DNA from 3 places in the Streptomyces sp. NPDC051183 genome. Region 2 is predicted to be linked to each of the others. Evidence: riboswitches for the same ligand, from Rfam matches in the RefSeq annotation. Region 2 holds a riboswitch; each other region holds the start of a gene.
The links. Region 2 has a riboswitch for thiamine pyrophosphate ahead of AB0M99_RS06085 (thiamine ABC transporter substrate-binding protein). Riboswitches for the same ligand answer to the same signal wherever they lie in the genome.
Positions count from the first base shown of each region.

Region 1: it holds a riboswitch for thiamine pyrophosphate, as region 2 does, so the genes downstream of both, thiC (phosphomethylpyrimidine synthase ThiC) here and AB0M99_RS06085 (thiamine ABC transporter substrate-binding protein) in region 2, are expected to answer to the same signal.
Region 3: it holds a riboswitch for thiamine pyrophosphate, as region 2 does, so the genes downstream of both, thiO (glycine oxidase ThiO) here and AB0M99_RS06085 (thiamine ABC transporter substrate-binding protein) in region 2, are expected to answer to the same signal.

Region 1 is NZ_JBFBBA010000020.1:274-6,862, reverse strand. It holds gene AB0M99_RS19040 (cupin domain-containing protein) at 1-163, shown strand, start outside; gene AB0M99_RS19035 (DUF5326 family protein) at 309-536, shown strand; gene AB0M99_RS19030 (helix-turn-helix domain-containing protein) at 827-1,564, shown strand; gene AB0M99_RS19025 (SsgA family sporulation/cell division regulator) at 1,662-2,111, shown strand; gene AB0M99_RS19020 (YibE/F family protein) at 2,280-3,695, opposite strand; TPP riboswitch at 3,735-3,878, shown strand; gene thiC (phosphomethylpyrimidine synthase ThiC) at 3,873-5,666, shown strand; gene AB0M99_RS19010 (NUDIX domain-containing protein) at 5,827-6,294, opposite strand; gene AB0M99_RS19005 (hypothetical protein) at 6,281-6,589, opposite strand, start outside.
Region 2 is NZ_JBFBBA010000005.1:87,685-99,344, reverse strand. It holds gene frr (ribosome recycling factor) at 1-174, shown strand, start outside; gene AB0M99_RS06095 (phosphatidate cytidylyltransferase) at 174-1,250, shown strand; gene rlmN (23S rRNA (adenine(2503)-C(2))-methyltransferase RlmN) at 1,344-2,456, shown strand; TPP riboswitch at 2,515-2,624, shown strand; gene AB0M99_RS06085 (thiamine ABC transporter substrate-binding protein) at 2,709-3,809, shown strand; gene AB0M99_RS06080 (iron ABC transporter permease) at 3,863-5,479, shown strand; gene AB0M99_RS06075 (ABC transporter ATP-binding protein) at 5,479-6,504, shown strand; gene AB0M99_RS06070 (cytochrome P450) at 6,501-7,745, opposite strand; gene AB0M99_RS06065 (FAD-dependent oxidoreductase) at 7,759-9,153, opposite strand; gene AB0M99_RS06060 (ferredoxin) at 9,143-9,379, opposite strand; gene AB0M99_RS06055 (hypothetical protein) at 9,511-10,116, opposite strand; gene AB0M99_RS06050 (hypothetical protein) at 10,227-11,135, opposite strand; gene AB0M99_RS06045 (LOG family protein) at 11,215-11,660, opposite strand, start outside.
Region 3 is NZ_JBFBBA010000004.1:217,803-229,462, forward strand. It holds gene AB0M99_RS05445 (deoxyribonuclease IV) at 1-33, opposite strand, end outside; gene pknB (Stk1 family PASTA domain-containing Ser/Thr kinase) at 43-1,959, opposite strand; gene AB0M99_RS05455 (thiazole synthase) at 2,152-2,946, opposite strand; gene thiS (sulfur carrier protein ThiS) at 2,952-3,164, opposite strand; gene thiO (glycine oxidase ThiO) at 3,161-4,342, opposite strand; TPP riboswitch at 4,340-4,452, opposite strand; gene AB0M99_RS05470 (FAD-dependent oxidoreductase) at 4,531-5,751, shown strand; gene AB0M99_RS05475 (Rv2175c family DNA-binding protein) at 5,849-6,214, shown strand; gene thiE (thiamine phosphate synthase) at 6,314-6,964, shown strand; gene metF (methylenetetrahydrofolate reductase [NAD(P)H]) at 7,045-7,959, shown strand; gene AB0M99_RS05490 (hypothetical protein) at 8,011-8,952, shown strand; gene AB0M99_RS05495 (NAD(P)/FAD-dependent oxidoreductase) at 8,946-10,370, opposite strand; gene AB0M99_RS05500 (DUF4126 domain-containing protein) at 10,403-11,029, opposite strand; gene AB0M99_RS05505 (DUF3040 domain-containing protein) at 11,136-11,537, opposite strand.

The DNA.
Region 1 (6,589 bases), on a different contig from region 2:
GTACTTCGTCGTGAGCGGCCGGGCCTCGATCACGGTGGGAATGGAGACCACGACGGTGGCCAACGGCAGCGTGGTCTACGTACCGGCCGGGGTCCCGCACAAGTTCCACCACATCACCGAGAACCTGAAGGTGATGGTGGTCTTCTCCCCGCCGGAGGCGTGAGCGGCGGGGGCCGGAATGAGGGTTGTGCGCCTGATCCCCCTAGGGGGCGGGTCAGGGGACTGCGGGGGCTTGTGGGCCCCCGCGGGCGTCCGTGGGCTCCTAGCATCGAAGCAGGAAGTCACGGACGAGGAAGAGGTTGAGGAACATGAACGGCATCCGAGAGACATTCGCAGGCATGCCCTGGTGGGTTAAGTGGGTCGCCGTTCCGCTGCTGGTGATTCTCGTCTTCGGCGGTGTGATCACCCACATCCTGGCGACGCTGATCGGATTCGCCTTCAACGTCCTGCTCTTCGTCGCCCTGGTCGGCGGCCTGGTCTTCCTCGTGAAGAAGTTCAGCGGCAGCGGCTCGAAGTCCTCGTCCAGCGAGTGGTAGATCGGCCCAAGCCGGTCGGTAACGGGATTAACCCAGGTGAGGGAACGTGACACGCTAAACCGCTCACATCGCTGGAATCGGCGGATAGAGTGGCAATCTGTGCCGTTACCTGGGCACCGAAAGCCGGTAATGCCGCCTCGACCCGCGGTTCTGTAAAGCAACTCACCGAGCACGACCCCCAGGAGCCACGGCATACGCGGGGGCGGCCCCCGCAGGGCGGGCCCCCCACGGCCTGCCGCCACGCCTGGGGGTGAGCTTTGTCTTCGGTTCACAATGCCGGTGTGCCGACGCTGATCGGTTCGGTGCAGCGGGCGTTGAGACTGCTCGAAGCGGTGGGCTCCCATAGCGAGGGAGCTCCGGCCAAGCAACTGGCGCGCGAGGCAGGGCTCCCGCTTCCCACTGCGTACCACCTGCTGCGCACTCTGACCCACGAGGGCTACCTGCGCCGGGAGAGCGGCGTGTTCGTCCTGGGCGACGCCGCCGGACGGCTGGCCGGTGGTGGACTCCAGCAGAAACGTCGCAGCATGATCCTCGACTCCCTCGCGCACTTCCGCGACGCGGTCGGGGCCCCCGTCTACTTCGCGGTCTACCGCGAGGGTGAGATCGAGGTCGTGGGCGTCTCGGACACCCCGGCCAACCCGGCCTGCGAGGAGTGGGCCGATTTCCGCGAGACCGGCCACGCGCACGCCATCGGGCAGTGCCTGCTCGGCCAGCTCGACGAGAAGACGCGCAAGGACTACCTCGACCGCCACCCCGTCGAGGCGATCACCCCGTACACCGTGGCCGATCAGCGGGCGCTGGAGCAGCGCATCGCGTCCTTCCAGCGGATGCAGCCGGTGACCGAGCGTCAGGAGTACGCGCTGGGCACGGTGTGCGCGGCGATCCCGATTACAGCGGGTGACACTGCTGCGACCATGGCCATTTCTCTCCCACTGCACCAGGAAGCCCGCTTGCTCTATGCGGTTGATCGGCTACGGAGTGAAGTAGGCGCGCTGTTGAGCACCCTCTCGTTCTCTATCAGTATCTGAAAACTCACTCCTTGTGATCTGCTGGCGCTTCCACCACTCTTGTCAAGAGGGCCCTGGGGGATCATTCCTGGCCACTTCCACAACAGCGGGGTAGGCAATGCGCGAGTCGGTACAGGCAGAGGTCATGATGAGCTTCCTCGTTTCCGAGGAACTCTCGTTCCGGATCCCGGTGGAGCTCCGGTACGACGCTCGTGACCCCTACGCAATCCGCCTGACCTTCCACCTTCCCGGAGATGCGCCCGTGACCTGGGCGTTCGGCCGGGAACTACTGCTGGACGGCATCAACAAGCCCTGCGGTGACGGCGACGTACACATCGCCCCCACCGACCCGGAGGAACTGTCGGACGTCCACATCAGGCTCCAGGTCGGGGCCGACCGGGCACTCTTCCGTGCCAGTGCGGCGCCGCTCGTCGCGTTCCTCGACCGCACCGATCGGCTGGTTCCGCTCGGTCAGGAGCGAAACCTGGGCGACTTCGAGGAGAACCTGGACGAGGCGCTCGGCAAGATCCTGGCCGAGTCGCAGCAGAACGAGCAGAACGCGGGCTGACGCGGGCCGACACAGGCCGATACCGGCCGACGCCGGCTGATCAGACGCACCACCGGCTCAGCGTGCCGACGCGCTGAGTGCACCGACTTGCCGCTCCCGACGACGGGTGGCGCGCACGGTCCGACCAACCGTGCACGCCGGTCCGCGCAACGGGCCACCACTCATCCTTCAGCGCTTGCGACGCCGGCCCCGGCCGCCGCGGGCCGGCCCCGGAGCCGCCCCGGTGGCCGGGGATCCCGGTCGGTCGGCAGAAACCACCAGTGCGGCCAGCGCCGTTGTCACGGGCACCGAGGCCACCAGGCCGATCGAGCCCACGAGGGTTCGTACGATCTCCTCCGCCACCAGTTCGCTGTTGGCCACGGAACCCATACTGCTGTTCGCGATCGAGAAGAGCAGCAGCAACGGCAGCGCGGCTCCCGCGTATGCCAGCACCAGGGTGTTGACCACTGACGCGATATGGTCCCGCCCGATCCGGATGCCCGCCCGGTACAGGCCGCGGGGGCCCATCGCGGGGTCGGCCTGGTGAAGTTCCCAGACCGCCGACGTCTGGGTGACCGTCACGTCGTCGAGCACGCCCAGCGATCCGATGATCACGCCTGCGAGCAGCAAACCGCTCATGTCGATGTTCGGGTAGAGCCCGTGGATCAGCCCCGTGTTGTCGTCGGTGTTGCCGCTGAGGAACGCCCAGCCGATGAACAGCGAGCCCAGCAGGCCGATCAGCAGCAGTGAGACGAGCGTGCCCAGGACGGCGACCGACGTACGAGCCGTCAGACCGTGGCACATGTAGAGCGCGATCAGCATGATGGCGCTGGCCCCGACCACCGCAACGACCAGCGGGTTCGAACCCTGCAGGATCGCCGGGAGGATGAAGAGGGTCAGTACGCCGAAGCTGACGACGAGCGCGATGAGCGCGAACAGCCCCCGCATCCGGCCGACCAGGACCACCGCGACGGCGAAGATCCCGGCGAGCAGCGCCATCGGGAACTTCCGGTTCACGTCGATCACGGAGTACTGGAGGTCCCTGGGGGCGTCCGGTGCGTAGGCGACCACCACCTCCTGACCGTCTTTCAACTGCCGTGGTGCGCCCGGCTGGACGATTTCGATGAAGGTGCGGCCCTTGTCCGGCCCGGTGCCGACCTCGATGGTGGCCTTCTTGCACTCACCGGTCTGCGCGGCCTGTGCCTCGCGGCCCTCGGGCGTGGAGGTGTCGCCGGTGGTCGGGACCTGGGAGGCGTTGACGGACTTGCAGTCGACCCGCGCCAGCGAGACGACCTTGCCCTGCTGGGTCTGGCGGTCGAAGCCCACCCCGGAGCGCTCGTGGGCGGGGGCACCTCCCGGCCAGAGCACCACCATGCCGATGAAGACGGCGGTGGCGAAGGGGATCAGCACGGCCGCGATCACCTTGCGCAGGTGCTTCGAGACGGGGGCCGCCGGACCGTGGCTGTGGGAGTGCCCGTGTGAGTGCCCGGGGCCCGCATGCGCATGGTCGGCATGACCTGTGTGACCCGTGGGGTCAGTGGGCTCGGCGGGAGGCTGCGGCGAGGACGTCACCGGTAGATCATCGCAACAGATGAGGGGGCCCACTGTTCAGCACGCCACACATGACGCTAGCGTGGGGGCACCTTTGCACAACGCGGGAGCTCGGAGCACCGGGCTGAGAGGGCGCTGATCACCGTACGCGCAGTGAATGCGTACGGGAAGAGGCTGCGTCGACCGCCGAACCTGTTACCGGGTAATGCCGGCGTAGGGAGATCAGGTCTCATGACCATTCAGGACGCACGCACGCCTGCCGTCAGCCAGGACACCGACGGCCAGACCGAGCGCCAGCCCGGCTGGCACAAGGGATACCTGGCGGGCTCCCGCCCGGACATCCGGGTGCCGGTCCGCCAGGTCCACCTCACCAACGGCAAGGACGTGACGCTCTACGACACGTCCGGGCCGTACACCGACCCGCAGATCGAGACCGACGTCCGCCGGGGCCTGCTGCCCCTGCGCGAGAACTGGATCATCGGCCGCGGCGACACCGAGGAGTACGCGGGCCGCCCCGTGCGCCCCGAGGACGACGGCATCAAGCACACCTCGCCCCGCGGTGGCCTCAAGAACCTCGACGCGGTCTTCCCGGGCCGCCCGCGACAGCCCCGCCGCGGCCGCGGCGGCGTTGCCGTCACGCAGCTCGCGTACGCCCGCCGGGGCGAGATCACCCCGGAGATGGAGTACGTCGCGATCCGCGAGAACGTCTCCCCCGAGGTCGTCCGCGAGGAGATCGCCGCAGGTCGTGCGGTGCTTCCCGCGAACGTGAACCACCCGGAGATCGAGCCGATGATCATCGGTAAGCGCTTCCTGGTGAAGGTCAACGCCAACATCGGCAACTCCGCGGTCACCTCCTCCATCGAGGAGGAGGTCGACAAGATGACCTGGGCGACCAAGTGGGGCGCCGACACGGTCATGGACCTCTCGACCGGCCGCAACATCCACACCACCCGCGAGTGGGTGCTGCGCAACTCGCCCGTGCCGATCGGCACCGTGCCGCTCTACCAGGCGCTGGAGAAGGTCGACGGCCGTGCCGAGGATCTGACCTGGGAGATCTACAAGGACACGGTCATCGAGCAGGCCGAGCAGGGCGTCGACTACATGACGGTCCACGCCGGCGTGCTGCTCCCGTACGTGCCGCTGACCGCCCGCCGCAAGACCGGCATCGTCTCGCGCGGCGGCTCGATCATGGCCGCGTGGTGCCTGGCGCACCACAAGGAGAACTTCCTCTACACGAACTTCGAGGAGCTCTGCGAGATCCTCGCGGCGTACGACGTCACGTACTCGCTGGGTGACGGCCTGCGCCCCGGATCCATCGCGGATGCCAACGACGCCGCGCAGTTCGCCGAGCTGAAGACGCTGGGCGAGCTCAACACGATCGCCAAGCGCCACAACGTGCAGACCATGATCGAGGGCCCGGGCCACGTCCCGATGCACAAGATCAAGGAGAACATCGACCTCCAGCAGGAGATCTGCGAGGAGGCGCCGTTCTACACGCTCGGCCCGCTGACCACGGATGTCGCGCCCGCCTACGACCACATCACCTCGGGCATCGGCGCCGCGATGATCGCCTGGTGGGGCACCGCGATGCTCTGCTACGTCACGCCCAAGGAGCACCTGGGCCTGCCCAACCGCGACGACGTGAAGACCGGTGTCATCACGTACAAGATCGCTGCGCACGCCGCTGACCTGGCCAAGGGTCACCCGGGCGCCCAGGAGTGGGACGACGCACTGTCGGACGCGCGGTTCGAGTTCCGCTGGGAGGACCAGTTCAACCTGGCCCTCGACCCGGACACGGCCCGGGAGTTCCACGACGAGACCCTCCCGGCCGAGCCGGCCAAGACCGCGCACTTCTGCTCCATGTGCGGGCCGAAGTTCTGCTCGATGAAGATCAGCAGAAGCATCACAGAGCAGTTCGGCGGGGACGACTCGGCCACGGATGAGGAGATCCAGGCGGGGATGCTCAGCAAGTCGGCGGAGTTCGCGGCCACAGGCAACCGGCTGTACCTGCCGCTGGCTGACTGACCTGCGCACATGAGGCTGACCGACGGCATTCCGGGGGGAGTCGTCGGTCAGCCTTGGTCGTTCTGCGCACTGATCTTCTGACGGTAGACCGTCCCGAAGCACACGGCCCCGGTTCCGCAGTCTGGAACCGGGGCTCTGGCGCGTCCAGAATCCGTTGGCGTCAACGGACAAAGGGGCCCTGTCCGGCTCTCCAGTCGTTGATGCGCTTGCGGATGCTTGGCACCATCGGGAGGGCGTCTATGGCATCCGGAGCGAACCAAGCCACCTCGAACGACTCGTCCGAGGTGCGTAGCGCTCCCCCGGTGGGTCGGCCCAGCAGGCAGATGGAGAACTCTTGCCGGACCTCGCCGTCGTCGTAGGCGAACACGTGCCCCGGGTTCGTGTAGGTCCCGACGATGCCCGTGATCTCGACGGTGATTCCGGTCTCCTCGAACGTCTCACGGACCGCGCAGTCTCCGATGGTCTCGCCTAGATCCATTTTGCCGCCGGGTAGGGCCCACATCCCGTTGTCTGTGCGCCTCTGCAACAGCACGTTTCCGCTCTCGTCTACGACGACCGCCGAAGCGGCCGGTACGAGGCTGTTGGCCTCAGGGGCGGTGGGGTCGTCTTCGTAGTCACGCCTGGCCATCGTTAGTGGTCTTCCTGATGTCGCGTCCTCGGCTCCACAGTTCCTCGACGTGTGCCGCGAAGCGGTCGAACATGCCGTCCGTCTGGCCGCGTCGCAGGTGCATCATCGGGGAATCGTGCCCGACTCTGCGCGCCAGAATCGGGGTCACGATCATCTCGTCATCGAAGCGGAAGACCGAGAGATTGACGTGACCAGTCTCGAAGCGGCTCTCGACGCCGGTGACGTCCCGCAGCTTTTCCAGCTCGTTCAACGTGACGGCGATGCGAGTGGACAGCGTTAGCGGCACGTCTTCCTC
Region 2 (11,660 bases):
CGCGCCGTCCGCCGCAAGGCCAAGGACGCCCTCGACAAGCTCGTCAAGGACAAGGAAGCCGGCGAGGACGAGGTGCGCCGCGCCGAGAAGGAGCTCGACGACACCACCGCGAAGTACGTCGCGCAGGTGGACGAGCTCCTCAAGCACAAGGAAGCCGAGCTCCTCGAGGTCTGATGAACGACTCTCCCTGGGCCACGGAGCCGGTTCCGGCGGGTCCCGCATACGATGCGCTGGTGGGCCCGCAGACTCGGCCCATGCCCATCGTGCCCGATGCCGCCGGCCGTGACTTCGACGACCGGGAAGCACGCGATCGGGGGGCCGCCGCTGACGGCGGCCCCCCGTTCCGCGCCGAGACGCCGCCGCAGGAGCCCATGCCCAGCCCCCCGCCCCCGCCTTCGCAGGCACCGCAGGACGCCTCGCCCCCGCCGCAGAAGAAGCGCGCCGGGCGGGACCTGCGTGCCGCCATAGGGGTCGGTGTCGGCCTGGGCGCAGTGATCTTCGCTTCGCTGTTCATCGTCAAGGCGGTCTTCGTCGGCGTCATCGTCGTCGCGGTCGTCGTGGGCCTGTGGGAGCTGACCTCCCGGCTCCAGGAGAAGAAGGGCGTCAAGGCGCCGCTGGTACCGCTCGCGGTCGGCGGCGCGGCGATGGTCATCGCCGGCTACGTCCGGGGGGCCGAGGGCGCCTGGGTTGCCATGGCCCTGACCGCGCTGGCGGTCCTGGTCTGGCGGATGACCGAACCGCCCGAGGACTACCTCAAGGACGTCACGGCGGGTGTCTTCGCGGCGTTCTACGTGCCCTTCCTGGCCACGTTCGTCGCGATGCTGCTCACCGCCGACGACGGGCCGCAGCGCGTCGTCACCTTCCTGGTCCTGACCGTGGTCAGCGACACCGGGGCGTACGCGGTGGGCTGGCGCTTCGGCAAGACGAAGCTCGCTCCGCGCATCAGCCCCGGCAAGACCCGCGAGGGCCTGTTCGGTGCGGTGGCCTTCGCCATGGTCGCCGGCGCGCTGTGCATGGAGTTCCTGATCGACGGCGGCTCCTGGTGGCAGGGCCTGCTGCTGGGCCTCGCGGTCGCGGTCAGCGCCACGCTGGGAGACCTCGGCGAGTCGATGATCAAGCGGGACCTGGGCATCAAGGACATGGGCACGCTGCTGCCGGGCCACGGCGGGATCATGGACCGGCTCGACTCGCTGCTGCCGACCGCACCGGTGGTGTGGCTGCTGCTGGCGGCGTTCGTCGGCACCGGCTGACCTGCGGAAAGGCGTCCGTACAGGTCGGGCGGTTACTCTTGAGAGGCGCGCTGCTTCTGCGGCGCGCCTTTCGTCTTACAAGGAGTACCTGCCATGGCCCGCCCTGTTCCGGGAGAGCTCACCTTCGTCGCACCGCGCGGAGCCAAGAAGCCGCCCCGGCACCTCGCCGACCTCACTCCCGAGGAGCGCCGCGAGGCGGTCGCCGCGATCGGTGAGAAGCCGTTCCGGGCCAAGCAGCTTTCGCAGCACTACTTCGCCCGGTACGCGCACGACCCGGCCGAGTGGACCGACATCCCGGCGGGCTCCCGCGAGAAGCTCCAGCAGGAGCTGCTGCCGGACCTGATGTCGGTCATCCGGCACATCTCGTGCGACGACGACACCACCCGCAAGACCCTGTGGAAGCTGCACGACGGCACGCTCGTCGAGTCCGTGCTGATGCGCTACCCCGACCGGGTGACCATGTGCATCTCCTCGCAGGCCGGCTGCGGCATGAACTGCCCGTTCTGCGCCACCGGCCAGGCGGGCCTCGACCGCAACCTCTCCACCGCCGAGATCGTGCACCAGATCGTCGACGGCATGCGCGCCCTGCGCGACGGCGAGGTCCCGGGCGGACCGGCCCGGCTGTCGAACATCGTCTTCATGGGCATGGGCGAGCCGCTCGCCAACTACAACCGCGTCGTCGGTGCCATCCGGCGCCTCACCGACCCGGAGCCCGACGGCCTGGGCCTGTCCCAGCGAGGCATCACCGTCTCCACCGTCGGCCTGGTCCCGGCCATGCTGCGCTTCGCCGACGAGGGCTTCAAGTGCCGCCTCGCCGTCTCGCTGCACGCGCCGGACGACGAGCTGCGCGACACGCTGGTCCCCGTGAACACCCGCTGGAACGTCCGCGAGGTGCTCGGCGCGGCCTGGGAGTACGCGGAGAAGTCCGGCCGCCGGATCTCCATCGAGTACGCCCTGATCCGCGACATCAACGACCAGGCCTGGCGGGGCGACCTGCTCGGCAAGCTGCTCAAGGGCAAGCGCGTACACGTCAACCTGATCCCGCTGAACCCGACCCCGGGCTCGAAGTGGACCGCTTCGCGGCCCGAGGACGAGAAGGCGTTCGTCGAGGCCATCGCCCGCCACGGCGTGCCGGTGACCGTACGCGACACCCGCGGCCAGGAGATCGACGGCGCGTGCGGACAGCTCGCCGCCTCCGAGCGCTAGGTTTCGGTCAACAGCGCTCGTATTCGGCCACGGGGTACCCTGTGGCCGAACCAATTTCATATTCCGACAGGGGAGCGCCACAGCGCTGAGAGTGCGGTATCCGTCATCCGCAGACCCTCTGAACCTCGCCCCGGTCATTCGGGGTAGGAAGTTCGGTCACCACTCAAGCTGTTGCGCCCTGCCCGGCGTCCGCTCCGAGAGAGCGCCGGGCGGGGCCGCGTCTTCTCCTGGTCATCCCAGGAGGAATCACCAGTGAGCACCACCAAGAAGATCGCGGGTGCCGCGCTCGCGGCCGCGCTGGGCGTCACCACGCTCAGCGCCTGCGGCGGCGGCGACGCCAAGGACAAGTCCGCGGGCGCGAGCGACGCCCCCAAGTCCAAGACGGTCACCCTCGTCTCCCACGACTCCTTCAACGTGACCGACACGGTCCTCAAGGAGTTCGAGCAGCAGAGCGGCTACACCGTCAAGGTGCTGAAGTCCGGGGACGCGGGCGCGGCGCTGAACCAGGAGATCCTCACCAAGGGCTCCCCGCGCGGCGACGTCTTCTTCGGTGTCGACAACACGCTCCTCTCGCGCGCCCTCGACAACGGCATCTTCACGCCGTACGAGGCCAAGGGCCTGGGCGAGGTCAAGGCGGAGTACGTGCTCGACAAGGAGCACCGGGTCACCCCGATCGACTCCGGCGACATCTGCGTCAACTACGACAAGGCCTACTTCGCCGAGAAGAAGATCGCCCCGCCGCAGACGCTGGACGACCTGATCAAGCCGGAGTACAAGAACCTGCTGGTCACCGAGAACGCCGCCACCTCCTCGCCCGGCCTCGGCTTCCTCCTCGCCTCCGTCGGCAAGTACGGCGACGACGGCTGGAAGGACTACTGGAGCAAGCTCAAGGCCAACGGCGTCGAGGTCGTCGACGGCTGGGAGCAGGCCTACAACGAGCGCTTCTCCGGTTCCGCGGGCGGCAAGAAGGCCAAGGGAGACCGGCCGCTGGTCGTCTCGTACGCCTCCAGCCCGCCGGTCGAGGTGCTCTACGGCGAGCCGCAGCCGGCCGAGGCCCCCACGGGCGTCGCCACCGGCACCTGCTTCCGCCAGGTCGAGTTCGCGGGTCTGCTCAAGGGAGCCAAGAACGAGGAGGGCGGCAAGGCGCTCCTCGACTTCCTGATCGGCAAGAAGTTCCAGGAGGACATGCCGCTGCAGATGTTCGTGAACCCGGTGGTCAAGGACGCGAAGCTGCCGGAGCTGTTCACGAAGCACGGAGTGGTGATCGAGAAGCCGGAGACGGTCGCGCCGGACAGCATCGCCAAGAACCGTGAGCAGTGGGTCAAGGCATGGTCCTCGCTCGTCGTGAAGTAGTACGGGAGAGCCCGAAGGAGAGCGTCCGGGCCACGGCCGTCAGGCTGGGCCTGATGGCCGTCCCGCTCGCCTTCTTCGGGCTGTTCTTCGCGTATCCCGTCGCCGCGATCGTCGGGCGCGGGCTCAGGACCGACACCGGCTGGCAGTTCGGCCGGATCGGAGAGGTGCTGGCCCGGCCCGACATCGCCGACGTGCTCTGGTTCACCACCTGGCAGGCGCTCGCGTCCACCGCGCTCACGCTCCTGATCGCGCTCCCCGGCGCGTACGTCTTCGCGCGCTTCGAGTTCCCCGGCAAGCAGTTGCTGCGGGCGCTGGTGACCGTGCCGTTCGTGCTGCCGACCGTGGTGGTCGGCACCGCCTTCCTGGCGCTCGTCGGGCGGAACGGTCTGCTGGACGAGCTGTGGGGGATCCGGCTGGACACCACCGTCTGGGCGATCCTGCTCGCGCACGTCTTCTTCAACTACGCCGTGGTCGTACGCACCGTCGGCGGGCTCTGGGCGCAGCTCGACCCGCGTCAGGAGGAGGCCGCCCGGGTGCTGGGGGCCGGGCGGTTCGCGGCCTGGCGGCGGGTGACGCTGCCCGCGCTGGCCCCGGCGGTGGCGGCCGCCTCTCTGATGGTCTTCCTGTTCACCTTCACCTCCTTCGGGGTCGTGCAGATCCTCGGCGGGCCCTCGTACTCCACCCTGGAGGTGGAGGTCTACCGGCAGACCGCGCAGCTCCTGGACCTGCCGACGGCGGCGGTCCTGACGATGGTTCAGTTCGCGGCGGTCGGCGCCATCCTCGGGGTGCACGCCTGGACCGTGCGCAAGCGGGAGACCGCGCTGCGCCTCGTGGACCCGGGTCGCACGACGCACCGGCCGCGCGGGCTCGCGCAGCGCGGGCTGCTGGGCGCGGTGCTGCTGACGGTGGCGCTGCTGATCGTGCTGCCGCTGGGCGTGCTGGTGGAACGGTCCTTCGACGCGCCCGGCGGGTACGGGTTCGGTTTCTACCGGGCGCTCCAGGAGGTGGGTGCGGGCGGCGGAACGTTCCTGGTGCCGCCGCTGGAGGCGATCTGGAACTCCCTGCAGTACGCGCTCGCCGCCACCGCCATCGCCCTGGTGATCGGGGGGCTCGCGGCCGCGGCGCTGACCCGGCGCGGGGGCCGGTTCGTGCGCGGGTTCGATGCGCTGCTGATGCTGCCGCTGGGGGTGTCGGCGGTGACGGTGGGCTTCGGCTTCCTGATCACCCTGGACGAGCCGCCGCTGGACCTGCGGACCTCGTGGATCCTGGTGCCGCTGGCCCAGGCGCTGGTGGGGGTGCCGTTCGTCGTACGGACCATGCTCCCGGTGCTGCGGGCCGTGGACGGGCGGCTGCGGGAGGCCGCCGCCGTGCTCGGCGCGTCCCCGCTGCGGGCGTGGCGGGAGGTGGACCTGCCGCTGGTGCGGCGGGCGCTGCTGATCGCCGCCGGGTTCGCCTTCGCGGTGTCGCTGGGCGAGTTCGGGGCGACCGTCTTCATCGCCCGGCCGGACCACCCGACGCTGCCCGTGGCCGTGGCGCGGCTGCTGGGGCGGGCGGGGGAGATGAACTACGGGCAGGCGATGGCCCTGAGCACGATTCTGATGCTGGTGTGCGCGGTGTCCCTGCTGGTGCTGGAGCGACTGCGACCCGACAAGACCTCGGGAGAGTTCTGATGACGCTGCTCCGGCTGGAAGGGGTGTCGGTCCGCTTCGGCGAGCGCGCCGTCGTGGACTCCGTCGACCTGGAGGTCGCCGAGCACGAGATCGTGTGCGTGCTGGGCCCGAGCGGCAGCGGGAAGTCGACGCTGCTGCGGGTCGTCGCCGGGCTCCAGCAGGTGTCCGGGGGCCGCGTCCTGCTCGGAGGGGCCGACCAGGCCGGCGTACCGGTGCACCGGCGCGGAGTCGGCCTGATGTTCCAGGACCACCAGTTGTTCCCGCACCGGGACGTGGGCGGGAACGTCGCCTTCGGCCTGCGGATGCGGGGTTCCTCGAAGGGGGCGTACGAGGCCCAGGTCGCGGAGCTGCTGGAGCTGGTCGGGCTCCCCGGAGCCCGGGGCAGGGCCGTGGCCTCGCTGTCCGGGGGAGAGCAGCAGCGGGTGGCGCTGGCGCGGGCGCTGGCCCCGTCGCCGCGGCTGCTGATGCTGGACGAGCCGCTGGGACAGCTGGACCGCGGGCTGCGGGAGCGGCTGGTCGTGGAGCTCCAGGGGCTGTTCTCCCGGCTGGGGACCACCGTGCTGGCCGTCACGCACGACCAGGGGGAGGCCTTCGCACTGGCCGACCGGGTGATCGTGATGCGGGACGGGCGGATCGCGCAGGCCGGGACCCCGCTGGAGGTGTGGCAGCGGCCGGCCTCCGAGTTCGTGGCCCGGTTCCTGGGCTTCGAGAACGTGGTCCCGGCCGTGGTGTCCGGCGGCGCCGCGGCCACCGCGTGGGGCAAGGTCCCCGTGCCGCCCGGGTCCCCGGAGGGGGAGCAGCGGCTGCTGATCCGGCCCGCCGGGGTCGTCCTGGGGCCGGAGGGCCTCGCGTGCGTGGTGGAGTCCCGTACCTTCCGCGGCACGCACGTCGCGCTGCTGCTGCGCCCGGAGGCGGGTCCCGTGCTGGAGGCCGAGTGCGGCCTGGCGGGGGCGCCGTCGGTGGGCGACCGCGTCGCGGTGACCTTCACCCCGTCCGAGGTGGTCGTGCTCCCGGCCGCGAACTAGTCGAGGATGCGGTCGCAGGCGATCGGCAGGTGGCGCGGGCCGCGCAGGACCGCGTTCTGCCGGTAGGGGGGCGGGTCCTCCAGGAGCCGGGGGTTGTCCAGCCGGCGGGCGAGCTCGCTCAGCGCCAGCTGGGCCTCCAGCCGCGCCAGCGGCGCCCCGAAGCAGCTGTGGATGCCGCTGCCGAGTCCGAGGTGCTGGATGTCCTTGCGGTCCGGGTCGAAGCGGTCCGGGTCCTCGAACCGCTTCGGGTCGCGGTTGCCGGAGGCCAGGATCAGCCACAGGGACGCGCCCTTGGGGATGGAGACCCCGGCGACCTCGATGTCGGCCAGCGTGCTGCGCTGGGGCAGGAGCTGGACCGGAGGCTCGTAGCGGAGCAGCTCCTCGACCATGGGGACGGCCAGGCCCGTGTCCTCGCGCAGCCGCTGGAGCACGTCCGGGTGGCGCAGCAGGGTCAGCATCCCGTTGGTGATGAGGTTGACCGTGGTCTCGTGGCCCGCGATCAGCAGGAGCGCGGAGGTGCTGAGCACCTCCATCGTCGTCATCGCGCCGTCCGGTCCGTCCGCCGTCGCCAGATGGGACAGCATGTCGTCACCGGGGCTCTTGCGGCGCTCCTCGATCAGCCCGGCCAGGTACATGCCGAGCTCCATCCGCACATCGGTGGAACCCTTGTGGCGCTGCGAGGGGTCGGCGTCCGGGTCGGGGTCCAGGCTCGCGGCGAGGGCGTCCGCCCACACGTGGAAACGCGGCTCGTCCTCGGGCGGCACGCCCAGCAGCCGGCAGATCACCGAGACGGGGAACGGGTAGGAGAACTGGTCGACCAGGTCGATCCGGTCCAGACCGTCCGCGGAGGCGATGCCGTCGATCAGCCCGGAGACGATGCCCCCGAGCTCGCCGCGCATGTCGTGGACCCGGTGCGGGGTGTGCGGCGGGCCGAACGGGCGGTTCGTCATCCGGCGCAGCCGGTCGTGCTCCGGGGGGTCGAGGTTCAGGAAGGCGGGCGGCAGCGCCGTGTCCTCCTCCTCGGCCTGGGCCAGCGGGTCGGCCGCCGTCGGCGTCAGATTGCGGCGGTCGGAGCTGATCCGCGGGTCGTGGAGGAGGCTCTGGATCTCGTAGTAGGTGCTGACGACGTACGGTCCGTCGCCCTCGTGGGACACCGGCGTCTTGCGGAGCTCCTCGTACAGCGGATACGGATCGGCACGGTTCGCGTAGTCGATGATCTCCCGCAGGATGGCTTGTGTCATGACAGGTCCTCGATCAGTGGTGCGCGGGGGTGAACGTCATCCGCCGGTCGGCCGGCGAGTAGCCGCTGAGGGTGATCGTCGGGCCGTGCGTGGGCACTGACGGGTCGGGGAAGTCCGCCGGCATCGGCTTGTGGCCCTCCGGCCTGCGGTCCACGGTGGCGAACGGCGGCGGGAACGGCGCGGTGGTCTCGATCAGGTGCTGGTAGAACGGCAGCCAGCGCGAATGGTCGAAGGTGACCGCGCCGATGACCCGCCCCTGGTACCCGTACACGCCGGTGAACCTGCGCTCGTCGCGCGAGCCCTGTGCGATGAGGATCTCCGTCCCCATCGAGGGCACCCCGACGGACTTGATGTTCACGCCGAACTGGGACGACCAGAAGGCCGGGACCCACACGTGGGGGCGGCGGTCCATGCCCTCGCTGAGCATGTTGTGCGCCGCCGTCTCGGCCTGGGCGACGGCATTGCCCCAGTGCTCCAGGGACAGGAACTGGTACCCGAAGAGCGCGTGCGGGGAACGTGCCACGTCACCCGCCACGTAGATGTCGTCGGTGACGATGCCCCAGATGTCGAAGGCCCGGCAGCCCGCGTCGCAGGCGATGCCGCGCGGACCCGCACCCAGACCGGACCCGGAGAGCCACTCGGTGTTGCGCTGCGCGCCGAGCGAGACGACCACCACGTCGGCCTCGACGGTGGCGCCGTCGGACAGGTGCGCGGCGCGGAACCGCCCGGAGGGATCGCCCTCCAGCCCGGTCACCATGACACCGGTGCGCAAGTCCACTCCGGCCTCGCGGTGCATTCCGGCCGCGACCTCCCCGATGACCCCGCCGAGCGCGCCGACCAGGGGCGCGTCGCCCCGTTCGGCGACGGTGACGGGCAGATCGCGCTCACGGCAGGCGGACGCGATCTCCGATCCGGTGAATCCGGCCCCGATGACGAGCACCCGGCGCGGGCCGGCGGCGAGACTGCGTGCCAGAGCGGCGCCGTCGTCCCGGGTGCGCAGGACGAAGACGCCGTCCAGCGCGCCCTCCTCCTCGTTCGGCCACGGCCGGGCCCGCACTCCGGTGGCGATCAGCAGCCGGTCGTACTCCACCGCGTCACCGTCGGCGAGGAGCACCCGTCGGCCCGCCATGTCCAGGCCGGTGGCGGGGACGCCGAGGCGCCACTTGGCGTCGATGTCCCGGCGGCGCGGGAGCGCGGTACGGTCCGCGGTCGCCTTTCCCAGCAGGACCTGCTTGGACAGCGGGGGCCGGTCGTACGGCTCGTAGGGTTCGTCGCCGATCATCGTCAGCGAACCGGCGAAGCCCTCCTCGCGCATGGTCTCCGCCGCCCGCAGTCCGGCCAGCGAGGCGCCGACGACGACGATGCGGCCCTCACGCTTGAGGCGCTCCAGGGCGCCGTCACCGCTCACCGCGCACCTCCGCGGTGAGTGCGGGTTCGTCCGCCGCGTCGTATTCGACGAGGATCGCCCCGACCGGGCAGGCGGCGACGGCACGTGCGACGTGCTCACGCTGTTCCTCGTCGGTCTCCGGGTTGTAGAGCAGCCCTTCGTCCCCGTGCATGGCGAAGACGCCGGGAGCGAGGAACGCGCACTGTGCGTATCCCTGGCAGCGATTGAGGTCCACGACAAGCCTCATGAGGGATCAGCCTTTCGGTGGCCGGAATGCTCCCCGTGCCCCGAGTCCCCGTGCCCCGAGCCCCCCGCCCCGTCCCGTCCCCTCCCCATCACCAGCATGCGCGCGGGTGCGGCGCGGCGCACGGCGGGCCGCTACCGCAGGGTCGCCCGCAGGATGTGCAGGCCCACGACCAGCGCCCAGGCCGGCAGGATCAGCTCGGACCAGGGGACCCCGGAACCCACGACGACCAGGACCAGCCCGGTCAGATAGCCCAGCAGGGCGAGCGGGCGCGGGAAGATCCCCAGGCGGCGCCCGATGGAGGAGGTCGCGAAGACGAACACGGCGGCCATCCGCATCGCGTACGTCGTCAGGACCGTGTACGCGTAGTGGCGCCCGAAGCCGGCGTCCGCGCCGTCCTGGAGCACGGTGCCCGCCGCGGCGGCCGCGACGAACAGGGTGGCGACGAACACGAAGCCGCTGCCGAGGAAGACGGTGGAGACGAACCGGTCCTCGGCCTCGCCCGCGTGCGCGCGCAGCGCGCCCATGAACCAGAGGAAGGAGATCCCGGCGAAGGGCACGATCTCCAGGGCGAGGCGCACCGCCCAGCGATTCCCGGGGTCGACCACCGCGTCGGCGCCGTCACCCGACGGGATGGCGATCCGCATCAGGACGATCGCCGCCGCCAGCAGCACCGCGAAGACGATCCCGGCCGTCCCGGCGGCCCGGGGGGTGCGCAGCCGCGCACTCGTGGGCTCCATGCACCCTCGCTCTCTCCCCCGCCCCCGTCCAGCTAGCGGCAGCCGCCGCGCGGACGCCATCGGGGGCGGGCCGAGAGAGTGAGGAAGAGCCTCCACCGGACCGGGCGGTGCTACGGAACCGGGACCGGCTCCGGGGCCGCCTCGGCCTCCGCTTCGGCGCCGTCGTGGTTGCCGTACCAGGCCACCGCCACCGCGCCGGTCACCGCCAGGACGAAGCCGAGCACCGCCAGCCAGGCCAGGCCCGGTCGGGAGGCATCGCCCAGCCAGAGCACGCCGATGGCGCCGGGCAGCACCGTCTCGCCCACCACCAGCGCTGCCGTCGCGCCGTTCACCGAGCCGATCTGCAGGGCCACCGTGTGCAGGTACATGCCGCCGAAGCCCGCCACCAGGATCGCGTAGAGCGCCGGGTCGGACAGCAGCGAGGCCAGGTCGAAGGGGTCCACGCCGTTCAGGATGCGCACGCCCACACCGAGCGCGCCGAAGGCCAGACCCGACAGCAGGCCCGCGAGAATCGCCGCCCGGCCGCCGAGGAACCGTACGGCCACGGTGCCGCCGACGATGATCAGGAGCGTCACGGCGAGCAGCCACCAGTGGGTGGACATCGGGGCGTGGTGGCCGCCCTCGTGGCCGGCCGCCGTCGCCAGCAGCACGAGCGCCGTGCAGACGACCCCGATCGAGGCCCACTCCTTCCGGGTCAGCCGGATGCCCAGCATCTTCACGCTGAGCACCGCGGTGATCACCAGGTTGGCGCTGATCACGGTCTGGGAGAGGAACAGCGGCAGCAGCCGGGCGGCGAGGGCGCCGAGGCCGAAGCCCACGAAGTCCAGGATCGTGCCGACGATGAACTCCCACGTCATCGCGGCCTTCGCGGTCGACGACAGGTTCGGCCCGCCGTGCGCGGTCACTCCGGCCGCGGCCGGGGACATACGGGCCGCCCGGCGCGAGCCGACGGCTTGCAGGACGGATCCCGTGCCGTAGCAGATGGACGCCGCGATTGCGGTCAGCAGGCCTATGAGCACCAAAGGCTCCGTTCACTTCTGGCAGGTCTTGTGTACCTATGCCAGACGTGAGAACGGGGCCGGAAGTTGCCTCCCGGACTCAGGTCATTGAGGCGAGTACCGCAGGAACCTCGTCGACCGAGTCGACCAGCGCGATCCGGGACGCGAGCGGACGGCCCGCCGCCAGCGCCTGGAGCAGCGGCCAGGCCGGGAGCCGCTCCGTCCAGTGGGCGCGGCCGACCAGGATCATCGGCGTCGGCTCGCCCCGGGACTCGTAGTAGTTCGGCGTCGCGTTGTCGAAGATCTCCTGCACCGTGCCCGCCGCGCCCGGCAGGAAGACCACGCCCGCGTTGGACCGGGCGAGCAGCCCGTCCTCGCGGGTGGCGTTCGCGAAGTACTTGGCGATGTGGCCCGCGAAGGCGTTCGGCGGCTCGTGCCCGTAGAACCAGGTCGGGATGCCCACCGAGTTGCCGCCGCCGGGCCACCGGCCGCGTACGGCGAAGGCCGCCTGTGCCCAGTCGGAGACCGAGGGGGCGAAGGACGGGG
Region 3 (11,660 bases), on a different contig from region 2:
GCCCACTGGATTGCGGCCCATTGAATTGCTCATGGCGTGCGCTTACAGCCCCTTGGTCCTGATGGTGATCGTGCCGCCCTCGGGGGCGTTCTGGCCGCCCGGTACCGACTGGGAGTCCACGGTGTTGCTGAAGGACAGGAAGGGCCGGTCCACCTTCACCTTGAAGCCGGCCGCCTCCAGCGCCTTGCGGGCCGTGTCCACGTCCTGGCCGGTCACGTCCGGCACCGGCAGCTGGCGGGGGCCCTTGGACACGGTGAGCGTCACCGTGTCACCGGCGGCGGCCTGGGTGCCGGCGCCGACCGACTGACCCGCGACCGTGCCCGCCGGCGAGGGGGAGTTGACCTGGTCGGGAGCCGTCTCCACCTTCAGCCCGAGGCTCTCCAGGGCCGCCCGGGCCTGGTCCACGCCCTTGCCGGACACGTTCGGGACCGGCACCGGCCGGCCCTTGCTCACCACCAGCGCGACCGCCGTGTCGGGGGCCCGCTTCTGGCCGCCCGCCGGGTCGGAGCTGATCACCGAGCCCTGGGCCACCTCCTGGCTGAAGGCCTGCGTGACGATCCCGGGCGCCAGACCGGCGGACGTCAGCTCGGCCTTGGCCGCCTCCAGCGGCTTGCCCTTGAGGTCGGGCACCGGGATGACCTGGGGGCCGCGGGAGATGGTCAGGACCACCGCCCCGTTGCCGCGGATGCGCTTGCCGCCCGGGGGATCGGTGTTCATCACCGTCCCGCGGTCGAAGGCGTCGCTGAACTTCCGGTCGACCCGCTTCACGCCGAGGCCCGAGGCGGCCAGCTGGGCCTTGGCCTGCGCCTCGGTCTTGCCCAGCAGGTTGGGGACCTGGGTGAACTGGCCGACGCTGATGTACCAGACGCCCGTACCGAGACCCAGGGCCAGCAGGACGCCCGCGATGACCAGCAGCGTGCCGCGGCGCGGTCCGCGCCGCCTGCCCGGCGCCGGGGCCGGGGCGGGGGGCAGGACCGGCGGCACCGCCAGCCGGGAGGTGTGGTTCACGGACTGCTGCCGGTCCGCCACCGGGCGCGGGATCACGCTGGTGCGGTCCTCGGCGGCGGTCCGCACCTCGGCCGTCGCCTGCGGCGGTACGGCGTCCAGCTCGGCGTCGCTGAGCTGCGCGCGGGCCTCGATGGCCAGGCCGAGGAGGGCGGCGGCGTCGTAGGGGCGCAGCTCGGGGTTGCGGGCGGTCGCGGTCAGGGCGAGCTGGTCGAGGCAGGCGGGCAGCCCGGGGACGGCGGCCGACGGGGGCGGGACGTCCTCGTTGAGGTGCTGGAAGAGCACCTGGGCGGGGGAGTCGCCGGTGTGCGGCTTGGCGCCGGTGAGCATCTCGTACAGGACGACACCGCAGGCGTAGACGTCCACGCGGGTGTCGGTGACGCCGTTCTCGATCTGCTCGGGCGCGAGGTAGGAGACGGTGCCGAGGACGGAACCGGTGGTGTTGGTGACGGAGTCGACGGACCGGACCAGCCCGAAGTCGGCGACCTTGACCCGGCCGTCGTCGCCGATCAGGACGTTCTCGGGCTTCATGTCCCGGTGCACGAACCCGGCCCGGTGCGCGGCGCCGAGCGCGGCGAGGACGGGTTCGAGGATGTCGAGGGCGGCCCGCGGCTGGAGGGCGCCGCGCTCGCGGAGCACGTCGCGCAGGGTGCAGCCGGAGACGTACTCCATGGCGAGGTACGTGTACGGGCCGTCGGTGCCCTGGTCGAAGACGGCCACCACGTTGGGGTGGGCGAGGCGGGCGACGGACTTGGCCTCGCGGATGAAGCGGTCGACGAAGGCGGCGTCGGCGGCGAGCGCCGGGTGCATGACCTTCAGCGCGAGGACGCGGTCGAGGCGGGTGTCGACGGCCCGGTAGACCGTGGCCATGCCGCCGGCCGCGATGCGGGCGTCGACGCGGTAGCGGCCGTCGAGCACGCGCCCGACGAGGGGGTCTTCCAGGGTCGTATCCACCCGGCCGATTCTACGAGCGCGGCATGTCCCCCCGGACCGGGTGGTCCACCCTTGCAGCGCACCTGTGACTTCTCCGGCTCGACGCGCCGCCCGCGAGGCCCGGTGCGGGGCCCCGGGCGGGGCTCCGCCCGGGCCCGGACCTCGAACGCCGGACGGGCTGGAACCACCCGCCCCGCCAGGGGCGCCGCGAGGTCAGAACGCCGGGCGTTCCGGGTCCAGGGCGGCGCGGCCCTCCGTCGGGGAGGAGGGGTCCGCGAAGCGGCGCTGGGGGATGCGGCCCGCGCGGAAGGCCAGCCGGCCCGCCGAGACGGCGTCCCGCATGGCCGCCGCCATCAGCGCGGGGGACTGGGCCCGGGTGACGGCCGAGGCCAGCATGACCCCCGCACACCCCAGCTCCATGGCCAGGGCGGCGTCCGAGGCCGTACCGGCGCCCGCGTCCAGGATCACCGGGACCCCGGCCCGCTCCACGATCAGCTCGAAGTTGTGGGGATTGCGGATCCCCATCCCCGACCCGATCGGAGAGCCCAGCGGCATGATCGCCGCGCAGCCCACGTCCTCCAGCTTCCGCGCCAGCACCGGATCGTCGTTCGTGTACGGCAGCACCGTGAAGCCCTCGTCCACCAGGACCTCCGCCGCGTCCAGCAGCTCGACCCCGTCCGGCAGGAGGGTCCGCTCGTCCGCGACGACCTCCAGTTTGACCCAGTCCGTACCCAGGGCCTCCCGCGCCAGCCGCGCCGTCAGCACGGCCTCGCCCGCCGTGAAGCAGCCCGCGGTGTTCGGCAGGACCGCGATGTCCAGCTTCGAGAGCACGGACAGGACCGAGCCCTGGACCGTCGGATCCAGCCGGCGCATCGCCACCGTGGTGAGTTCGGTGCCGGAGGCGACCAGGGCCCGTTCCAGGACGTCCAGGCTCGGGGCCCCGCCCGTACCCATGATCAGGCGGGAGGAGAAGGAGCGGCCGCCCAGCAGGAAGGTGTCGTCGCTCATGCCCCTCAACCCCCCTGGACCGCGGTGAGGATCTCGACCCGGTCGCCGTCGCCCACCGCGGTGGCGGGCCACTGGCCGCGCGGGACCACGGTCTCGTTGAGCGCGGCCGCGACCCCGGACGGGGCGGTGGTCAGCGCGGCGACCACCGTGTCGAGGGTGGTGCCGGCGGCGACCTCGCGCGGCTCGCCGTTGACCGAGACGGAGACGGAGAGGGTCATGCGTACGACTCCTGACGGGTGAGGGCGAAGCGGCGCGGGGTGAAGGGGCGTGCGATCTCCGGCAGTTCGCCGGTGGTCAGCAGCTCCGTCATGACGTCCCCGGTCAGCGGGGTCAGCAGCACCCCGTTGCGGTAGTGCCCGGTGGCGAGGTGGAGGCCCGGCAGTTCGGTCGGGCCGAGCAGCGGCGCGTTGTCCGGTGAGCCCGGCCGCAGTCCCGCCCGCGTCTCGGTGAGCGGGAGCTCGGTGATGCCGGGCACCAGCTCGTGGGCGTCGCGCAGGAGTTCGTAGACCCCGCCGGCGGTGACGGTGGTGTCCCAGCCGAGCTCCTCGCTGGTGGCGCCGACGACCAGTTCGCCGTTCTCGCGCGGGACCAGGTAGATGTGGCTGCCGCGCACCACGGCCCGTACCGTCCGGGACAGGAACGGCGCGTACGCGGGAGGCACGGACAGGCGCAGCACCTGCCCCTTCACCGGCCGTACGGGGGGCACCGCCTGCGCCGGTACGCCGGCCAGCCGGCCGCTGAGCGAGCCCGCGGCCAGCACCACCTGGTCGGCGAGCAGCTCCGTACCGCCGTCGAGCCGCGCACCGCCGGCCCGGTCGGCGGTGACGAGCAGCCGCTCGGCGCCCGCCCGGTGGATGTCCACCCCGGCCCGCTCGCAGGCGGCCAGCAGCGCCGCCGCCAGCCGGCGGGGGTCCACCTGGTGGTCGCCGTCCACGCGCAGGCCGCCGCGGACACCCGGGGCCAGCATCGGCTCCAGGCGGCGGCACTCGCGCCCGGTCAGCCACTCCGACTCCAGGCCGCAGCGGCGCTGCAGGGCGTGCAGCTCGCGCAGGTGGAGGCGGTCGTCGGCGTCGAGGGCCACGGCGAGGGTGCCGCAGGCCCGGTAGCCGATGTCCAGCCCGCCGCTCGCGTCGGCGAGTTCGGCGGCGAACTCCGGGTAGCGCGCGGCGGAGGCGAGGTTCAGCCCGAGCAGGGTCTCCTCGCCGTAGTGCAGCTCGGTGACGGCGGCGAGCATGCCCGCCGCGACCTGGGCGGCGCCGCCGCCGGGCGCCGGATCGGCGAGCGCGGTGCGCAGCCCCGTACGGGCCGCGCGCCAGGCGGTGACCAGGCCGATGATCCCGCCCCCGATGACGAGGACGTCGTATCCCGGTTTTCCGCTTCTTCGGTATGCGTGCATGGGCGTCCAGCCCCTCCCTTCGCCGGCATGACCCGGATCAGGTTCGTACGGTCGGAGGCCGGCCAGCCTCCCTCTCAGCCCGGTGCGCCCGGACTCCCGCGATAGGTACGGTGGCCAGACTAACCCCGCCGCCGAAGCCGGGTAAGGCTGCCTCCCCGTCTCGCCCCCCACCCCCTAACCTGGGCGGCGTGAGCGAGCAGACGGAAGAGACTGACAGCGGCGTCGTCATAGTGGGCGCCGGAATGGCCGGGGTGCAGACGGCGGTTGCCCTCCGGGAGCAGGGCTACACCGGCCCCGTCACGCTGCTGGGTGCCGAACCCCACCAGCCCTACGACCGCCCCCCGCTCTCCAAGGCGGTGCTGCTCGGCAAGGCCGAGGACTCGGCGTTCGACATCGACTTCGAGGCGCTCGGCATCGAGCTGCGGCTGGGGACGACGGTCACCGGGCTGCGGGCCGCCGAGCGGCTGCTCGACACCGAGGCGGGTCCCGTCCCGTACGGGGTGCTCGTGCTGGCGACGGGCGCCGAACCGGTGACCCTCCCGGGCGCGGAGGGCGTCCCCGGGGTGCACCTGCTGCGCACCCTGGACGACGCGGCCCGGCTGAAGCCGGTACTGGCCTCGGCCCCGGCGGTCGTGGTCGTCGGGGCCGGCTGGATCGGCGCCGAGTTCACCACGGCCGCACGCGAGGCGGGCTGCGCCGTCACGGTGGTCGAGGCGGCGGACCGGGTCCTCGCGGGGGCGCTGCCCGCCGAGGTCGCGGCCCCGATGGCGCGCTGGTACGGGGAGGCCGGGGCCGAGCTGCTCACCGGCGCAAAGGTGGCCGCGGTCGAGGCCGGCCGGGTGCTCCTCGCGGACGGCCGCGAGCTGCCGGCCGGCGCGGTGGTCGTGGGCATCGGGGCCCGCCCGGCGACGGCGTGGCTGGCGGGGTCGGGGATCGAGCGGGGCGCGGACGGCTCGGTGACGGCCGACGCCCACCTGCGCACCTCCCTGCCGGGGGTGTACGCGGTCGGCGACTGCGCGTCGTTCCCGTCGGGCCGGTACGGGGCCCGGCTGCTCGTGCACCACTGGGACAACGCGCTGCAGGGCCCCCGGGCCGTCGCGGCGAACATCCTGGCGGGGGAGCCCGTACGGGTGTACGACCCGGTGCCGTACTTCTGGTCGGAGCAGTTCGGGAGGTTCGTGCAGTACGCCGGCCACCACGGCGGGGCCGACGCCATGCTGTGGCGCGGCGACCCGGCGGAGCCGTCCTGGTCGGTGTGCTGGGTACGGGACGGGGCGCTCGTGGCGGTGCTGTCGGTGGGCCGCCCGCGCGACCTGGCGCAGGGACGCAAGCTCATCGAGTCCGGGGCCGCGGTCGACCCGGCCAAGGTCGCCGACCCCGCCACGCCCCTCAAGGCGGCCACGGCGTAGTCCCCGGCAGCCCCCCGACCCCCGGGAGGGGGCCGGGGAGACCCGGACGGGGCGGCTCGGGTACCGGGGGCGAGTCCGAGATGGCAGGCTTGTGCCCGTGACCGAGATTGACGCAAAGATCGACGCCCTTGTCCCCGCCTGGCTGTACCTCCCCGACATCGCGGAGATGCTCGACATCGAAGTGACCCGGGTCCGCCAGCTGGTCAAGGAAGGTCAGCTGCTCGCCGTGCGCCGCGGCGAGAACCGCTCCCTCCAGGTACCCGCCCCGTTCATCGACGGCGACAAGGTCGTCAAGGGCCTGGTCGGCCTGCTGACGGTGCTCCGCGACGACGGCTTCTCCGACGCGGAGATCCTGGAGTGGATGTTCACCGCCGACCCGACCCTGCCCGGCACCCCCGCCCAGGCGCTGAGCGAGAATCGCGGCACGGAGGTGAAGCGCCGCGCTCAGGCGCTCGCCCTCTGAGCGCTTGAGCTGAGACACGATCCATCCGTGGTGTACGGGCGGGGGCGTACGCGCCGTCCGGCCCGTACACCGCGTACCGCTTACCACCCGGGGGTACCCATGTCCGCCAATGCCCAGCTGTCCGACGCCCGGCTCTACCTGTGCACGGACGCCCGCAAGCGGCAGGGCGACCTCCCCCGGTTCCTGGACGCGGTGCTCGCCGGAGGCGTGGACATCATCCAGCTCCGGGACAAGGGCATGGAGGCCGGCGAGGAGCTGGAGCACCTCCAGGTCTTCGCCGACGCCGCCCGCCGGCACGGCAAGCTGCTCGCGGTCAACGACCGCGCCGACGTCGCGCACGCCATCGACTCCGACGTCCTGCACCTCGGCCAGGGCGACATCCCCGTCCCCGCCGCCCGCGCCATCCTCGGCGGGGACGTGCTGATCGGCCGGTCCTGCCACGCGGAGTCCGAGGTCGACGCCGCCGTCGCCGAGCCGGGCGTGGACTACTTCTGCACCGGCCCCTGCTGGCCGACCCCCACCAAGCCCGGCCGGTACGCCCCCGGCCTCGACCTCGTCCGGTACACCGCCGCGCTCGCGCAGGACCGGCCCTGGTTCGCCATCGGCGGGATCGACGGTACGAATCTGGACGAGGTCCTCGACGCCGGCGCCACCCGCGTCGTCGTCGTCCGCGCCATCACCGAGGCCTCCGACCCGGGCGCGGCCGCGGCCGACCTGGCCAAGCGGGTCCGGGCGCGCGTCAGCGGCTGAACGTCCGGGGCGTGTCCAAAAACGTGTCCAAGGGATGGACTGGGCTTCGGTGTCCGCCGGGCCGCGTCTAACCTGCCCGTATGGCCCTTGGTACCGCTTCCACCTGGTCGGATCGTGCACACACGGTCCGCGACCTCCTCGCGTCCGGGCGCTCGTACTCCTTCGAGTTCTGGGCCCCCAAGACGGAGAAGGGTGAACGCAACCTCTGGAACGCCCTGCGCCGGGTCGAGGCGGTATCCCCCAGCTTCGTCTCCGTGACCTACGGAGCCGGCGGCTCCACCCGCGGCGGCACGGTCAAGGCCACCCAGGAGATCGCCTCCGACACCACCCTGACCCCGGTCGCGCACCTCACCGCCGTGGACCACTCGGTCGCCGAGCTGCGCAACGTGATCGGACAGTTCGCCGACGCGGGCATCCGGAACATGCTCGTCGTGCGCGGAGATCCGCCGGGCGACCCCATGGGCGAGTGGGTGGCGCACCCCGATGGCGTCCACTACGCAGCCGATCTGGTCCGGCTGGTCAAGGAGTCCGGCGACTTCTGCGTCGGCGTCGCGGCCTTCCCCGAGATGCACCCGCGCTCCGACGACTGGGACACGGACATCCGGCACTTCGTGGACAAGTGCCGTGCGGGAGCCGACTACGCGATCACCCAGATGTTCTTCGATCCGGAGAATTATCTGCGGCTGCGCGACAGCGTCGAGAAGGCGGGCTGCGAGACCCCGATCATCCCCGAGGTCATGCCTGTTGTGGCCGTCAAGCAGCTCGACCGGCTTCCGCAACTCAGCAACGCAGTCTTCCCCGCTGCTGTGAAAGAGCGCATGCTCGCCGTCAAGGACGATCCGGCCGCTGTACGCTCCATTGGCATCGAGTTCGCCACGGAGTTCTGCGCGCGGCTGCTGTCCGAGGGTGTCCCGGGGCTGCACTTCATCACGCTGAACAATTCCACGGCGACTCTCGAGATCTACGAGAATCTGGGTCTGCACCAGCGGGCCTGATCGGCCGGCCCCCGTCTCCCGGGCGGTCGTCCGCACCGAGAGGGGCCATGCATGGGAATGACGGTCCTCTACATCGCGTTCGGTTTCGTCGCGCTGTGGCTGCTTGCCGAGGTCCTGATGCAGTACAAGGCCCGGCTGCGCTGGCGCCTGCTCGCCTTCGCCGGCTTCCTCGGCGTGGTCGCGGGCGTGGTGCTGCCGTCCGTACTCGTCATCGCCGCGGGAGCGGCCGCCTTCGCCGTGGGCCAGACCCTGGTGACGCTCTCCTTCCGCAAGGGCTTCGTGGCCGGCTGGGCCGTGCGCCGCGGCGGCGTGCCCGTCGTGCAGCCGCCGCCGACCCGCCGGCGCCGGGCCGCGGGCGGCAAGCGCCAGGAGCCCGCGCTCCGGGTCACCGCGCTGGAGTACGAGCCCGAGGCCGGGCCGGAGCAGGAGTACGGCCCGCAGGGCGACTCCGCGGCCGTCGGGGCCCCCGCGGCCGAACGGCAGGCCGCGGACGGCCCGTCCGCCGGGGCCGGGGAGTTCTACAGCCCGCAGCCGCTGCCCGAGGACACCGGGTCGTACGGGATCCAGAGCTTCGCCCCGCAGTACAACGCCGCCGAGCAGGACTCCCACCAGTACGCCGCGTACTACGACCCCCAGGCCCAGGCCCAGGCCCAGGCCCAGGACGGCTCCGGCGGGTACGACTACAGCGCCGGCTACCAGGCGGGCGGCGAACAGCAGGTCTACGCCGCCTACTCGGACCCGTACATCGGCACCGGCGGCGGCGTCGCCCCGCAGCAGTCCTACGACTACGCCCCCTACGCCGAGTACACCCCCGACCCGTACGCGGCCGCGCAGCAGCAGCAGTACTCCATGGACACCCCGCCCGGCGGGGTCTGGGTCCCGCAGCAGCGCAACACCGACGAGTACGGCCGGCCCTACCCCGAGCAGGAGCAGGGACAGCAGCCGCAGCAGGGCTACCCGTACACCGGCGGGTACGAGCAGTACCGCTACTGAGAGCCGCGGAACTCCGCGCCCTCCACGATCAGCCCGGACACCAGGGCCCCCGTCATCCCGGCGTGCGCCAGCCCGCCGCCGGGGTGCGCCCAGCCGCCCGCGAGGTACAGGCCGGGCAGGGCCGCGGAGTTGGCCGGGTACAGGCCCCGGCCGCCGGCCCCCGCGAGGGCCGGCGGGGGCACCGAGCCGCCCAGCGCGCCCGTCGCGGCCTCGATGTCGGCGGGGGTGCGCACCTCGTGCCACAGCAGCCGCTCCCGCAGCCCCGGTACGGCCCGCTCGGCGAGTTCCAGCAGTTCCTCGGCCCCGGGAGCCCCGGTAGCGCCCGCCGGGCCGCAGACGGCGCTCACGGTGACGGCCTCGTGGTCGGCGTCGGGCCTGGTGGCCGGGTCGTCGGGGCGCAGCACGGTGACCGGCCCGCCGGGGGAGTGGACCAGGGTCCGGTGCACCGCATCCGCGGGGCGGGCGCCGCGCAGGGCGAGGAACAGCGTGACCCGGCTCGGCGTGTCCGCCCCGCGGGCCGGGACGCCGCCGGGCGCCGGCTCCACGCCGAGCCGCCGGGGGTCCACGCCGCAGACCACGAAGTCCGCCTCGGCCTCGGTGCCGTCGGCGAGCAGCAGCCCGGCCGCGCGGCCGCCGCGTACGAGGACCTCCCGTACCTCCGCGTCCACGCCGAAGACGAAGGCCACCTTCCGCTCCAGGCACCGCTCGTACACGGCGGTGGCCAGCGCACGCAGCCCGCCGCGCACGTACCAGCTGCCGAAGGTCTGCTCCATGTACGGGAGCACGGCCGCAGCCGCCGGCGCGGTCGCCGGATCGACCCCGTACGAGCCGACGCGGGCCGTCAGCAGTTCCGCGAGGCCGTCGCCGCCCAGCTCGCGGGCGGCCACCTCGGCCAGCGTCGGCGGGCGCCTGCGCAGCAGGCCGCTGCCCCGCAGCGCGGGGTACGGGTCGCGGCCCAGCACCTGCCAGTCGCGGCGCAGCGGCTCCTCCAGCAGCGGGCGGCGGGTGGCGTCCCAGGCGTCCCGGGCGCGGCCCAGCACCGCGCTCCAGCGCTCCCCGGCGCCGGGCCCGAAAGCCTGGTCGAGGACGGCGGCGGCGCCGCCGCGCGAGGCGTTGGGGAGGGTGACCTCGCGGCCGTCGGCGAGCACGTGCCGGACGGCGGGGTCCACCTGGACCAGCCGGGCGCAGTCCTCCAGCGGCCGCTTTCCGGTCTTGACGAACAGGTCGCGGTAGACGGCGGGCAGGTGCAGCAGCCCGGGGCCGGTGTCGAAGGCGAAGCCGTCGCGCTCGAAGCGGCCGACGGCGCCCCCGTACGTCGTCCCGCGCTCGTACACCGTCACCCGGTGCCCTGCCACGGCCAGCCGGGCCGCCGACGCCATCGCGCCCATCCCGGCGCCGATCACCGCAATTCGTGCCATGCGGCTGAGCCTATCGAGGGAGGCCGGCGGGCTCAGCGGGGTGGTGCCCCGGTGGCCCCGCGCACCTCGGCAGCGAGGCGCTTCTCCTCGCGGCGCTGGGCCCGGCGGCGCAGGAAGCGGCGGATCCGGGTCCAGAGGTAGAACAGCAGGGCCAGGCCGACGGCCAGCAGTACGGCCGCGATGATCGCGGCGGCCTGGGGGTTGAACATCGCGAAGGTGACGATGCCGCCCACGCCGAGGTCCTCGGCGGTGCTCATCGCGATGTTGCTGAAGGGCTCGGGCGAGGTGTTGATCGCCATCCGGGTGCCGGCCTTGACGAAATGGCTGGCCAGGGCGGTGGAGCCACCGACGGCGCCGGCGGCGATGTCGGAGAGCGACCCGCTCTGCCCGGCCAGCAGCGCGCCGACGACGGCTCCGGACACCGGGCGGATCACGGTGTGGACGCCGTCCCAGACCGAGTCCACGTAGGGGATCTTGTCGGCCACCGAGTCGCAGAGGAACAGCACGCCCGCGACGATCAGCACGTCGGTGCGTTGCAGCGAGGCCGGGACCTCGTCGGTCAGACCGGTCGCGCCGAAGATGCCGAGCAGCAGGACCACGGCGTAGGCGTTGATCCCGCTGGCCCAGCCGCTGGTGAAGACCAGGGGGAGCACACTCACCGGCTCATCATGACGGAGAACGGATGATCCGGCAGGCGGAAGACGGAAAGGTGAGGGGACGGCCGCCGTCCGGCTGCCGTCCCCTCACCTGTGTTCCGAGCGGGGCCTACTGCCCCTGTTCGTCGCGGCGGCGCTGCCACCGCTCCTCGATGCGGGTCATCATCGACCGACGCTGCCGGTTCTGGCCGTGGGCCGAACCGCCTGCACTGCCGGAGGCGGGCTGCTCGCCGGGCTTGGGAGCCTTGCGCCAACCGGTGACCACGAGAACCGTACAGCCCAGCATGACGAGGAAACCCACCACACTGATCCAGAGCACGTTCGGGACGATCACACCGGTCATGAGGAGCGCGATACCCACCACGATGCCAGCGACTGCCTGGTAGACCCGTCGCCGGGTGTACGTGCGCAGTCCGCTTCCCTCAAGCGCTGTCGCGAACTTGGGATCTTCGGCGTACAGCGCTCGCTCCATCTGCTCGAGCATTCGCTGCTCGTGCTCCGAGAGCGGCACGGGAGTCCTCCTCATCCGTCGGTCGCGGGGGGTAGCGACCAGGGGTCCCCTTCAGGATAGGCGGGGAATCGCCCCCGTGATACCCGCCCTCTACGCCACTTTCATCAATCGCTGCGCGAAACC